DNA from 2 places in the Streptomyces sp. NPDC006798 genome. Region 2 is predicted to be linked to the other one. Evidence: riboswitches for the same ligand, from Rfam matches in the RefSeq annotation. Region 2 holds a riboswitch; the other holds the start of a gene.

Region 1 (6,780 bases), on a different contig from region 2:
TGCGGGGCGTTCCCCAACTCTAGCGTGCTCAACCATGCAGAATGGCCCCCTCCGGATCTCTTACGGAGGGGGCCATTCCCATTACTGAGGGTCATGCGCCGGGGGGTTCAGGACACGGACCGTGTCCGGGGGCGTACGGCAGCGCGCGGGGCGCTCACCCCGGCGCGTTCCGTCCCCGGCGCGTCCGGCGGGCGGGTGCGCCCGGCCCCGTACGCCCGCCGGACGGGCGGGTTCGCGGGTTCAGCAGCCGCCGGCCACGGCGGGGATGATCGAGATCCCGGCGCCGTCGGGCGTGGCGGTCTCCAGGCCCTGCTCGAACCGGACGTCGTCGTCGTTGACGTAGACATTGACGAAGCGGCGCAGCTTGCCCTGGTCGTCGAGGACCCGGGCGGCGATCCCCGTGTGGTTCTTCTCCAGGTCGGCGATGACCTCGGCGAGGGTGGCGCCCTCGGCGGCCACCTCGGCCTTGCCGTCGGTGTAGGTGCGCAGGATGGTCGGGATGCGGACGCTGACGCTCATGGTGAGTGGGGCCTTCCTCGGACGGGAGCGGTACGGAAGCGGTACGGGGGAGTGGGGCGGGTCGCCCGGCGGCGTGGTCGGCCCGGGGCCGGGCCCGGGGGCCGGACCGGCCCGCGAACCGGCCCTGGACCGGCCCGCGACAGGTCGGGGCCGGCCGGGGACCGTCAGCCTGCCAGGCCCGCCTCGCGGAACGCGTCCAGGCTCGGCCGGATGACGGCGGTGGGCCCGGTGGTCGGGGAGACCGCGTCCAGCGTCTTCAGCCCGTCGCCGGTGTTGATGACGACGGTGGTCAGCGCCGGGTCGAGCACCCCGGCTGCCAGCAGCTTCTTCGCCACGCCCACGGTCACCCCGCCCGCGGTCTCGGCGAAGACGCCCTCGGTCCTGGCGAGCAGCTTGATCCCCTCGACCACCTGCTCGTCGGTGACGTCCTCCACCGCGCCGCCGGTGCGCCGGGCGATGTCGAGGACGTACGGCCCGTCGGCCGGGTTGCCGATGGCCAGCGACTTGACGATGGTGTCCGGCTTCACGGGGCGTACCACGTCGTGTCCGGCCTTGAAGGCGGCGGAGACCGGGGAGCAGCCCTCGGCCTGCGCGGCGAAGATCCGGTACGGCTTGTCCTCGACCAGTCCGAGGCCGATCAGCTCCTTGAGCCCCTTGTCGATCTTGGTGAGCTGGGAGCCGGAGGCGACCGGGATGACGATCTGGTCCGGGATCCGCCAGCCGAGCTGCTCGCAGATCTCGTACGCCAGGGTCTTGGAGCCCTCGGCGTAGTACGGCCGCAGATTGACGTTGGTGAAGCCCCAGCCCTCGCCGATCGGGTCGCCGATCAGCTCGGAGCAGAAACGGTTCACATCGTCGTACGTGCCCTCGATGCCGACCAGGTCGCCGCCGTAGACGGCGGCCATGACGACCTTGCCCTGCTCCAGGTCGTGCGGGATGAAGACGCAGGAGCGGAATCCGGCCCGGGCGGCGGCGGCGCCGACGGCGCCCGCGAGGTTGCCGGTGGAGGAGCAGGAGAGGGTGGTGAAGCCGAAGGCGCGGGCGGCCTCGACGGCGATCGCGACGACCCGGTCCTTGAAGGAGTGGGTCGGGTTGCCGGAGTCGTCCTTCACGTACAGCTCACCGGTGACGCCCAGCTCGGCGGCGAGCCGGTCGGCCTTGATCAGCTGGGTGAACCCGGGGTTCAGGTTCGGCTTGGTGGCCACGTCGGCGGGGACGGGCAGCAGCGGCGCGTACCGCCAGATGTTCTCCGGTCCGGCCTCGATCGCCTTCCGCAGCGCCTCCGGGTCACCGGCGGGCAGCTCGTACGCCACCTCCAGCGGGCCGAAACAGGCGGCACAGGCGAAGACGGGGCCGAGGGGGGTGCGCTCGCCGCACTCGCGACAGGAGAGGGCGACGGCGGTGCCGAGGTCCACCGGGGCGGTGTCGGCGGTGGTGGTGTGTGCGGTGCTTGCGACAGTCTGCGCAGCCATGGAGGCGAGGCCCTTTCTCCTCATCTTCCTCATGGCGCATCTCGCCATGAGACGGATTTGGCACCTTCCCGAGCCGGGAGCCTCGCGGCGCCCGCGCGCTGTGCGCGCCGCGGCGACGGAGACCGGCTGGAGGGTTGCCGGGGCTTCAACGGGCCGTATCCCTCTGCCCCTCTGGATGAGCGGTATTCGATTGTGGGACGCGGGACCCCGGCATGCGACCGGCGTACGCGTTGTTCAAGACTGTAACCGAAGGCCCGGAGGGTTGAGATAGTCGTCCGTACCGCGAGATGGATCACATGCCCCGGTCAGCGCCCCGGCGCGGGGCGGCCGGACGGACGGCCGGCGACGACGAGTGACGACGAGTGACTGAGGAGTAGGGCACGTGCTCGAAGAGGTAGAGCGCTGGCTGGCGACGCGTACCTGGTCGGCGGCGGACCGTCCGCCGTCCCGGCTGCTCGCCGCCAAGCGGTCGGCCAACCCGTCGCCGACGGTGAGCGTCGTACTGCCCGCGCTCGACGAGGAGGCCACGGTCGGGGACATCGTCACCGTCATCCGCCGTGAGCTGATGGAGCGGATCCCGCTCGTCGACGAGCTGGTGGTGATCGACTCCGGCTCGACCGACCGGACGGCACAGGTCGCGGCGGCGGCGGGCGCGCGGGTGGTGCACCGGGACGCGATCCTGCCCCGGATACCGGCCCTGCCCGGCAAGGGCGAGGTGCTGTGGCGGTCCCTGATGGTGACCCGGGGCGACATCGTCTGCTTCGTCGACGCGGATCTGCGGGACTTCTCGGCGGACTTCGTCTCCGGGATCGTCGGACCGCTGCTCACCGACCCCGATGTGCAGTTCGTGAAGGCGATGTACGACCGCCCGCTGGGGGAGGCCCCGGGGCAGGGCGGCCGGGTGACCGAGCTGGTGGCCCGCCCGCTGCTCAATCTGCACTGGCCGTCGCTGGCCGGGTTCGTCCAGCCGCTGGGCGGGGAGTACGCGGCCCGCCGCTCCCTGCTGGAGCGGCTGCCGTTCCCCGTGGGCTACGGGGTGGAGCTGGCGCTGCTGGTCGACGCGCTGCACACGGTGGGCCTGGACGCGCTGGCCCAGGTGGACGTCGGCTCCCGCAAACACCGCCACCAGGACGGCCGGGCGCTCGGCCGGATGGCGGCGGCGATCTACCGTACGGCGCAACTGCGACTCTCCCGGGGACATTTGGTCCGGCCGTCGCTGACCCAGTTCGACCGGGGCGAGCGGGGGTTCGTGCCGGTGACCCACGAGGTGGACACCGTGGAGCGCCCGCCGATGCGCGAGATCGGTGAGTATGCGGCGCGTCGCGCGGCATAAGGCGCACTTTTCCGGTAATCGGGGCTGAATATCCTATGTATGGTTTATGCCCGCATTGCCCAGCCCCGGAATCCGTCGTCGGCCGTGCCCGCCCCCGCCGCCGTTCCCGGCGCGGCCCGGCCCCGCGTGCCGAGGGTCGCCCGTATCCCGCACGGCCGGACGCCGTACCGGAGGCCGTCCGCCGGCCGCGGCCCCAGGGGCACCCGGGGCGCCCCGCCCCGGCGCCGCCGCCGGGGCCTGCGCCTCGCCGGGCTGCTCGCCCTCCTGGTCCTGGTCGTCGCGGCGGTCGCGGGCGCGGCGGCGCCCCAGGCCGGGGCGCCCCCGGGTGCGCGTAGCGGGACGGAGCCGGTCGCCGCGAGCGGTCCCGGCGGGACGGAGACCGCCGCCGCCTCCGCGTCCGCCCGTACGGCCGGGCAGGCCGGACCGGTCGCGGGGGCCGGTGAGACCGTCGCCGCCGGGGTGCCCGAGGCGCCCGGGCACGCCCCCACCCTCGCCCCCACCGGCCGGGACGAAGGGCCCGAACGCCTCTGGCTGCTCGGCGGCCTCGGGGTCGCCCTCGCCGCCGCCGGAGTGGTCGCCGTCGCCGCCGTACGCGGACGGCGTGAACCGCGCCACGACGGCCGAACGGACGTTTGACCCGGCGCGCGGAAGGCTAAGGCCACATCATGGTCCCCCAGCCCCCGGCCGGCCCGGCCGACGCCCACGCTCCCGCCCGCGCCCGTGTTCTCGTCGCCTCCAACCGGGGGCCCGTCTCGTACACCCTCCGTGACGACGGCGGACTCGACGCCAGACGGGGCGGCGGAGGCGTCGTCTCCGGGCTCTCCGCCATCGGCGCCCGCGACGACTCCCTCTGGGTCTGCTCCGCCCTCGGCGACGGCGACCGCGAGGCCGTCCGGCGCGGCACCGCCGAGCCCGGCGTCCTGATGCTGGACATCGATCCGGACATTCACGCCGACGCGTACAACGGCATCGCCAACTCGGTGCTCTGGTTTGTCCACCACATGCTCTACCAGACGCCGCTGGAGCCCGTCTTCGACGACGAGTTCCGGCGGCGGTGGCGGGCGTACGAGACGTACAACCGCGCCTTCGCCGAAGCCCTCGCCGAACGGGCCGCCGACGGGGCGGCCGTCCTCGTCCAGGACTACCACCTCGCTCTCGTCCCCGGACTCCTCCGCGAACTCCGCCCCGACCTGCGGATCGGCCACTTCACCCACACCCCGTGGGCCCCGCCGGACTACTTCCGCCTCCTCCCCGACGACATCGCCGAACAACTCCTGCGCGGACTCACCGGCGCCGACCGCACCTGCTTCCTCACCCGCCGCTGGGCCGACGCCTTCACCGCCTGCTGTACGGAGATCCTCGGCCCCGACGCCCTCAAAGGCACCCGGACCGGGGTCCACGGCCTCGGCGCCGACGCCGGCTTCCTGCGCGAACGGGCCCACCGGCCCGATGTCGACGAACGCCTGGCCGCCCTGCGCGAACAGATCGGCGGCGCCGACCGGAAGACGATCGTCCGGGTCGATCGCACGGAGCTGTCGAAGAACATCGTCCGAGGGCTCCTCGCCTACCGCCATCTGCTGGCGACCCGGCCCGAATGGCACGAACGCGTCGTCCATATCGCCTTCGCCTACCCGTCCCGCCAGGACCTCGCGGTCTACCGCGACTACACGGCGGAGGTCCAGCGGCTCGCCGACGCGATCAACGAGGAGTACGGGGTCCCGGGCTGGACGCCCGTCGTCCTCCACGTGAAGGACGACTTCGCCCGCTCCCTCGCGGCGTACCGGCTCGCCGACGTGGCCCTCGTCAACCCGATCCGCGACGGAATGAACCTCGTCGCCAAGGAGATCCCCGTCGTCTCCGACGCGGGCTGCGCGCTCGTCCTCTCCCGCGAGGCGGGGGCGTACGAGGAGTTGGGCGCGGACGCGCTGGTGGTGAACCCGTACGACGTGATCGCCACGGCGGGCGCGCTGCACGAGGCCCTGACGCTCCCGGCGGAGGTCCGCGCGGACCGCACGGCCCGCCTGGCGTCGGCGGCGACGGCGCTTCCCCCGTCCCGCTGGTTCCTCGACCAGCTGGAGGCGCTCACGGGTTGACCCCGGGTCCCCTTCCCAAGGGCGCTCGGGCGGCCACGGTCCCTTCGGCGATGGGGGGACCCCCGGTGCCTCGGCTCTCCGGGTGAGGTCCCGCGCCGTCCGCCCAGCCGGGCGAAGGTTGTCGGGCGACCGCGCGCGGTCTGTGGCTTGTCGCGCAGTTCCCCGCGCCCCTAAATGCCCGCCGCGCCCGGCGTCCGCAGGTTTTCCCCGGTCTGCGGACCGTGGTGGGTTGCTCGCGCAGTTCCCCGCGCCCCTAAATGCCCGTCCGGGCGCCGCCCCTGAAGAGAGGCCAGGCCCTTGGTAGGAGGGCGCCGCCTCTTTACGAGGGCGGTGAGGAGGACAACCAGGGGCTCGGGGAACTGCGAGACACGCCACCCACGGTCCGAAGACCGGGAACAAGCAGTAGTCGCCGGGCGCGCCCGGGTTTGGCCGGGGCGGCACGCGAGGGTCTCCGAGTCGGCGGCGCCCGGGGGAGTCAGCGGGAGGGCAGCTCCGTCGCGAGGGTGTCCAGGAAGGCGACGACCTCGCGCGGGCCCGCGAGGAGGATGTCCGCGCGGTCGGCCAGGTCCGTGACCTCCGTACTGCCGCTGCACACCAGCACGCCCGCCAGCCCGTCCGACCGCAGCTTCTCCACCGCCGCGTACGCCGGGAGATCGCCCAGGTCGTCGCCCGCGTAGAGGACCGTCTCGGCGCCGACCTCGCGGACGTACTCCGCGAGCGCGACCCCCTTGTCCATGCCGGGCGGGCGGAGTTCGAGGACCATCCGGCCGGGTTCGAGGACCAGGCCGTGCCGCGCCGCCAGCGCCGCCAGGGGTTCCCGGAGCGCCTCGAACGCCGCCGCCGGGTCCTCGGCCCGCCGGGTGTGGACCGCGACGGCCTGCCCCTTCTCCTCGATCCAGGTGCCGCGCCACGCCCCGTGCCGGTCGAGGCAGCCGGGGAGTTCCGCCCGGACGGCCGCGACTCCGGGGTGCGGCGCCGGGGTGTGGACCGTACTGCTGACCGCGTCCCATCGTTCGGCGCCGTAGTGGCCGAGTACGACGAGGTGCGCGAGGGCCTCGACCCCGGCGAAGCCGCCGTACCGTACCGCCACGCCCGCCGGACGTCCGGTGACCACGGCGACATGGCCGACGCGCGGCGCGAGCCGGGAGAGGGCCGGGACGGCGCCGGGGTGGGCCCTGGCCTGCTCGGGGTCGGGGACGATCTCGGCGAGCGTGCCGTCGAAGTCGAGTGCGATCACGGCCTTCTCGGGCCGGGCCAGCAACGCGGCGAGTCCGTCCCGCCCGGCGGGCGTCGACGGCTCCGGGAGCCCGCGTGCGGATGACGGTGAAGCGTCCGGGGAGTGCGGAGAGCTGCCCATGCCCCC
Region 2 (6,780 bases):
CCAGGAGCGGACCATGAACGTTGTGACCCCGGTCGGCGGCGACAGCGTGGCGGCTCACTCCTGGCCGGCCGTCATCGAATCCCTGCTCGGCCACCACGACCAGAGCGCCGACGCCACGGCCTGGGCGATGGACCGGATCCTGAGCGGGGAGGCGACCGACGCCCAGATCGCCGGATTCGCGGTCGCGCTGCGGGCCAAGGGCGAGACGGTCGCGGAGATCTCCGGCCTGGTCCGCACCATGTACGAGCACGCCAATCTGATCGAGGTACCGGGCCCCAGCGTCGATATCGTCGGCACCGGCGGCGACGGCGCCAAGACCGTCAATATCTCCACCATGGCGTCGATCGTCGTCGCCGGGACCGGCGCGAAGGTCGTCAAGCACGGCAACCGCGCCGCGTCCAGCGCGTCCGGGGCGTCCGACGTACTGGAGAAGCTCGGGGTCAATCTGGAGCTGACCCCCCGGCGGGTGGCCGAGGTCGCCGGCGAGGCGGGCATCACCTTCTGCTTCGCGGTCAAGTTCCATCCGGCACTGCGGTACGTGGCCGCGGCGCGCAAGGAACTCGGCATCCGCACCACCTTCAACTTCCTCGGCCCGCTGACCAACCCCGCCCGCGTCCAGGCCCAGGCCACCGGGGTCGCCGACGCCCGGATGGCCCCCATCATGGCCGGGGTGCTCGCCGAGCGGGGCTCGTCGGCGCTGGTGTTCCGCGGCGACGACGGACTGGACGAGCTGACCACGACCGCGACGTCCCGGGTGTGGATCGTCCGCGACGGCACGGTCCGCGAGGAGGCCTTCGACCCCCGGGACGTGGGGATCGACCTGGTCCCCGTCGAAGCGCTCCGAGGCGCGGACGCGTCGTACAACGCGGATGTCGCCCGGCGGCTGCTGGCCGGGGAGCGGGGCCCGGTCCGGGACGCCGTCCTGCTCAACGCGGCGGCGGCGCTGGTGGCGCTGGCGCCGACGGACGCGGGGCTGACGGAACAGATCGCGGCGGGCATCGCGCGCGCGGCGGAGTCCCTCGACTCCGGCGCGGCGGCGAACACCCTGGAGAACTGGGTCCGCGCGACGACGCGCGCGTAGCTTTTCTCCGGGGGCGCTCTGCCCTGCCGGGCCGGTGTATCAGTCGCGCCCGCGGCCCGCCTGTGGCTTGTCGCGCAGTTCCTCCCCCTGTGCCTTCGGCGACGGGGGGACCCCCAACCTATGGCTTCGGCGATGAGGGGACCCCCAGCGCCTCGGCCCTCCGGGTGAGGCCCACGCCCTCCGCCCGGCCGGGCGGGTGTTGTCGGGCGACCGCGCGCCGGTGGGTGGCTGGTCGCGCAGTTCCCCGCGTCCCTAAAGGCTCTCCCCGGCGCCGCCCCTGAAAAGGGGGACCCGCCTTTCTGTGAGGGCGATCAGGAGGGCAACCAGGGGCGCGGGGAACTGCGCGGGCAACCACAGACGGGGCGAGGTCGGCACTCAAGGGTCATCGAAACGGCGCGCCCGTCCCCGCGGCGCCCCGCAGGGACTCCGCGTCCGGATTGCGGACAGGCTTGCGGCCGTCGCCCGCGTCGCATACCGTTTCGCGCAGGTCATGAGCGACAGCGACTACGGCCCCGGCCCGCTGTCCGGCAACCCTCCGTCCGTGGCGGGGTGCCCCGGGTGAAGACCAGGCCGTGGGCAGCGAGGTCCGCGGCAAGCGCGGACCCCTGCGTCACCCTGGGGTCCTGGTCCTCAAGGGAGCAGTCTCGTGAGCAAGCGAATGCGATAGGGCTCGAAGCCCCTTCTTCCCGCACATCCTCCGTACCCCGCCGCTAACCCACCCCCCGGCCCCGTCGTCAGGGCGTGTGGCCGTGTCATGGCGTGTGTCGTACGGAGCCTTATGCCTCCATTCCGCCTGCCCCGCCCGGGAGTTCCGTCATGTCCGCATCCGTGCCCGCCGTCTCCTGTACCGCCACCGGCTCCACCGCCGCCACCGAGCCGCTGGCCGTCCTCGGCTCCGATGTCACCGTGCCGCTGGTCACCGGTGGCGAGGTCACGTACGCCGCCCTCGACTACGCAGCCAGCGCCCCCGCCCTGCGCCGGGTGTGGGACGACGTCGCCGCGTACGCCCCGTACTACGGCAGTGTCCACCGGGGCGCCGGGTACCTCTCGCAGCTCTCCACCGACCTCTTCGAGAGCAGCCGCCGCACGGTCGCCGAGTTCCTCGACTGCCGGGAGAGCGACCAGGTCGTCTTCACCCGGTCCACCACGGACTCGCTCAATCTGCTGGCCGCCGTGCTGCCCGCCGACTGCCAGGTGTTCGTCTTCGAGACCGAGCACCACGCGTCGCTGCTGCCCTGGCGGGACGCCCGGGTCACCTATCTCAACGCGCCGCGCACCCCCGACGAGGCCGTGACGACCCTGGAGCGGGCGCTGGCGGACCGGGAGCCGTACGGCCCGGCGCTGGTCTGTGTGACGGGTGCGTCCAATGTGACCGGTGAGCTGTGGCCGGTACGGGAGCTGGCCGCCGCCGCGCACGCCCACGGCGCCCGGATCGTGCTGGACGCGGCCCAGCTCGCGCCGCACCACCCGGTGTCGGTCCAGGAGCTGGACGTGGACTGGGTCGCCTTCTCCGGGCACAAGCTGTACGCCCCCTTCGGGTCCGGGGTGCTCGCGGGCCGCGCGGACTGGCTGACCGCCGCCGAGCCGTATCTCGCGGGCGGCGGCGCCTCCCGCAAGGTGGCCCGCCGGGCCGACGGCGGGGTCGAGGTGGAGTGGCACACCACGGCCGCCCGCCACGAGGCCGGTTCGCCGAATGTGATCGGCGTCTACGCGATCGCCGCCGCCTGCCGCGCCCTCACCGAGGCCGGTTTCGACGGTCTGGTGGAGCGGGAGCAGTCGCTGGTGGCCCGGGTCAGGGCCGGGCTCGCCGAGGTGCCCGAGGTCAAGGTCCTCTCCCTGTTCGGCGACGACGCCCCCCGGGTCGGCGTGATCTCGTTCGTGGTGGAGGGCTGGAACAGCTCGCACTTCGCCGCCGCGCTCTCCGCCGAGTACGGCATCGGGGTCCGGGACGGACTGTTCTGCGCCCACCCCCTGGTCCGTACCCTGCTGGGCAGCGACCCGCAGGACCCGGGGGAGTGCGGCGCCCCCGAGGCCGAGCCGGGGGAGCGGTCCCTCAACGCGATCCGGGTGAGCTTCGGCGCCGGTACCCCCGACGAGCACGTGGAGCGGTTCGTCCGGGCCGTCCGTGAGCTGGTCACGGACGGCGCCCGGTGGAACTACCGGACCGAGGACGGCCGCTGTGTGCCCGACCCGACGGGTCCGGCCGCCGCGCCGACCGGCTGACGCTCCGGGATCCGGGTCCCGATCAGCACCATCCGCAGCGCCCGCTCGGTCGCGTCGGCGAGGAACTCCCCGCCGCGGCCGAGCGCCTCGGAGAGGGTGACGGGCGCGGGCAGGATGGCGCTGTACGCGTCCACCCCGGCCGACCGCACCTGGTGCGCGCCCTCCCCGATGGTGCCCGCCAGGGCCAGTACGGGACGCCCGTACCGCTTGGCGCGCCGGGCGACCTCGGCCGGGACCTTGCCGCGGGTGGTCTGGTGGTCCAGCGCCCCCTCCGCGGTGAGGACGAGATCGGCCCGGGCCAGCCGGGCGTCGAGGTCGAGATGGTCGAGCAGCACCTCGAACCGGGGCAGCAGCGCCGCGCCGAGCGCCGCGAGCCCGGCGCCGAGGCCGCCGGAGGCGCCCGTGCCCGGGCCCTCGTACAGATCGGCCCGGACCTTCAGATCGCGGGTGAGGACGTCCGCCCAGTGCTCCAGCGCCGCCGAGAGCTGTTCGACCTGCTCGGGCGTGGCGCCCTTCTGCGGTCCGAAGACCCGGGCGACGCCCCGCTCCCCGCAGAGCACGTTGAACGGGTTGCAGGCGACCCGGATGTCGGTCCTGCGCAGCCGGGGGTCGAGGCCGGAGACGTCGATCCGGTCGAGCCGCAGCAGTTCGCCGCCGCCGTACGGCAGCTCCACGCCGTCCGCGTCCAGCAGCCGGGCGCCCAGCGCCTGGAGGGCACCGGCGCCGCCGTCGGAGGTGCCGGAGTCGCCGCAGCCCACCAGGATCTCCCGGGCGCCCTCGTCGAGGGCGGCGCGGATCAGCTCACCGACGCCGTAGGTCGTGGTGGCGCCGGGGTCGCGCAGGACCCGGGGCACCAGCGACAGACCGGCGACGGCGGCCATCTCGACCACGGCCGTGTACTTGTCGAGCATCGCGAAGTGGGTGGCGACGGGCCGGCCGGTGGGGCCGGTGGCGTTCAGCCGGACCAGCCGTCCGCCGGACGCGGCGGCCAGCGCCTCGGCGGTGCCCTCGCCGCCGTCGACCAGCGGGATCAGGTCGATCTCCGCGTCGGGGATCACCCGGCGGACGCCCGCGGCGATGGCCTCGGCGGCGGACTGGGCGGAGAGGGACTCCTTGAAACCGCTGGGGGCGACGGCGATTCGGGTCAGCATCGTGGGAACTCCAGGTGAGGGTTCTGGCGGTGAAAGAGGTTCAGGGGGTGACGGGCACGCCGACCAGCGGCCAGACGGCCACCGCGAAGAGCAGCACCAGCGCGGCCGTGAGCGGCGCGAGGAAGGCGGACATCCGCAGCAGATCGCGAGGGGTGTAGGTGGGGATATCCGGTATGTCGGAGTAGAGGGTCACCGGCTTGGCCGAGGCGGGCAGGGTGTGACAGAACCCGGCCGCCGCCGTGGACGCCAGCGCCGCCGCCACCGGATTGACCCCGGCGCCCACGGCCGCCGCGACGACCAGCGGCACCAGCACCGAGGAGCGGGCCGAGCGGGACTGGAGCACCAGATGCGCCACCGTGGAGACCAGCACCACGACCGCCAGGAACGCCCAGGCCGGCACATCCAGCGGCACCCCGCCGACCAGCCACTTCGCCGCCCCCGAGTCGGCCAGCGCCACACCCATGGCCATGGTCGCGGCCATGAAGAGCAGCATCGACCAGGGCACGGTCTTCAGGGCGTCCTTCAGCCGTACGGTCCCCAGCGCGGGGGATGCGGCGACTATGGCCCCTATCAGCGCGACCACGGCGGGCGGCACCCGGTGCAGCGGCTCGCTGCACCAGAGCGCGACCACGGTCGCCAGCAGCAGCGCGCACCGGGCCTCCGCCTGCGACCAGGGGCCGGTGACGGGCTGTTCGGTGTGCTCCTGGATCTGTTCGACGGTGATGTGCACCGGGCCCCGGCGGTCCGCCCGCTTGGTGGTGGTCAGCAGCACGACCTCGGCGGCGAGATGGGAGGAGACGATCGCCAGCGGCAGCCCGATCAGCAGCCATTCGGCGAAGCCGATGCTCTCGCCGGTGGCCTCCCAGAGCACCGAGACCGTGATCAGATGGGCGCCCGCGCCGATCAGGGTGGCGACCGCGGAGAGCAGGATCACCGTGGGGAAGAGCAGGGCCAGCATGACCACCAGCCGCTTCCGGTCGGCGAGCGTCTTCGCCAGGGCGATGAAGACCGGCAGGGCGAGTGCGGCCCGGCCGGAGGTGGCGGGGACCGCGAAGGCGGTGACGACCAGCGCCGCGGTGGTCAGATGCACCAGCTGACGGACATTGCGGGCGCCGGTCACCAGGAAGGCCGCGGCCCGGCCCGCGAGCCCCGTCCGCGCCACCGCGGCGGCCAGGACGAAGGCGCAGATCAGCAGCCAGACCGTATCGTCACCGAGGGTGCCGAAGAGGGTGTCGCTGGTGATCACCCCGGTCGCCGTGAGCGCCAGCCCCGCGCCGAGCGCGATATAGGTGTCGTCGATCGGGGTGCCGATCCAGGCGCAGGTGGCGATGGCGAAGACGCCGAGGGTGATCCGGGCGTCGCCGCCGAGGCCGGGGAAGTTGCCGGGAACGACGAGCAGCGCGCAGATGCTGAGCGCCACACAGAGGGTCGCGGCCTGTCGGAGGTTCAGTGTCACGGATAAGAGCGTTCACCGGGGCGGTGAGCACTTCATGAGCCGTTGATGAAAGGAACTTCACCAACCGGTGTGACCGGCGGCGGATCGAGGCGTACGGCGGCGCGGGGGTGCGAAGGGGGCGTACGGAGTCCCGGCCGGGCGTACGGACTTCGCCGCGCGCCCCAGGGGCGGGCCAGGGCCCGACCAGGAGCGGAACAGGAACGAGGCGGCACGGAACAGGGGCGCCGCGGACCGGTTCCGGCCCGCGGCGCCCCTGACCCGCCGTCACTCGGGCAGCCGGTAGCCCATCCCCCGTACGGTCTCCACCCGGTCGGCGCCCAGCTTCTTCCGCAGGGCCCGGACGTAGACGTCCACGATGTTGGAGCCGGGGTCGAAGTCGTACCCCCAGACGTGGGAGAGGATCTGCTCCCGGGACAGCACCTGTCCCGGATGGCGCAGGAACAGCTCCAGCAGGACGAACTCCCGGGCCGTCAGATCGACGGTCCGCTCCCCGGACCTGGCCCGCCGGGTGCGCAGATCGAGGGTCAGCTCGCCGTTGCGCAGGACGGTGACCTCGGGCGCCCGGGCGGCGGTCCGCAGCCGCAGCCGGACCCGGGCCAGCAGCTCCTCGAACCGGAACGGCTTGGTCATCCAGTCGTCCGCGCCGCCCTCCAGTCCGGCGACCGTGTCCCGTACCGAGTCCCGTGCGGTGAGCACGATCACCGGTACCGACACCTGGGCCTCGCGCAGCTGGCGCAGCACGGTGAAGCCGTCCCGGCCGGGCAGTCCGATGTCCAGAATGATCAGGTCGAAGCCGCCGGTCATCGCGTAGTCGAAGGCGGAGTCCCCGTCGTGGACGACCGAGGTGGTGAATCCGTTGGCCCGGAGTC

What was found. Region 2 has a riboswitch for S-adenosylmethionine ahead of ABZ714_RS31450 (aminotransferase class V-fold PLP-dependent enzyme). Riboswitches for the same ligand answer to the same signal wherever they lie in the genome.
Region 1: linked by a shared signal. The riboswitch ahead of thrC (threonine synthase) and the one ahead of ABZ714_RS31450 (aminotransferase class V-fold PLP-dependent enzyme) in region 2 are both predicted to bind S-adenosylmethionine.

What each region holds. Positions count from the first base shown of each region.
Region 1 covers NZ_JBEYIS010000002.1:54,145-60,924, reverse strand. The annotation lists gene ABZ714_RS01435 (MoaD/ThiS family protein) at 241-519, opposite strand; gene thrC (threonine synthase) at 684-1,991, opposite strand; SAM riboswitch class I at 2,009-2,173, opposite strand; gene ABZ714_RS01425 (glucosyl-3-phosphoglycerate synthase) at 2,374-3,324, shown strand; gene ABZ714_RS01420 (hypothetical protein) at 3,364-3,960, shown strand; gene ABZ714_RS01415 (trehalose-6-phosphate synthase) at 3,990-5,417, shown strand; gene otsB (trehalose-phosphatase) at 5,893-6,774, opposite strand.
Region 2 covers NZ_JBEYIS010000070.1:14,982-21,761, forward strand. The annotation lists gene trpD (anthranilate phosphoribosyltransferase) at 14-1,081, shown strand; SAM riboswitch class IV at 1,568-1,685, shown strand; gene ABZ714_RS31450 (aminotransferase class V-fold PLP-dependent enzyme) at 1,898-3,304, shown strand; gene ABZ714_RS31455 (glycerate kinase) at 3,238-4,455, opposite strand; gene ABZ714_RS31460 (SLC13 family permease) at 4,496-5,911, opposite strand; gene ABZ714_RS31465 (response regulator transcription factor) at 6,176-6,780, opposite strand, start outside.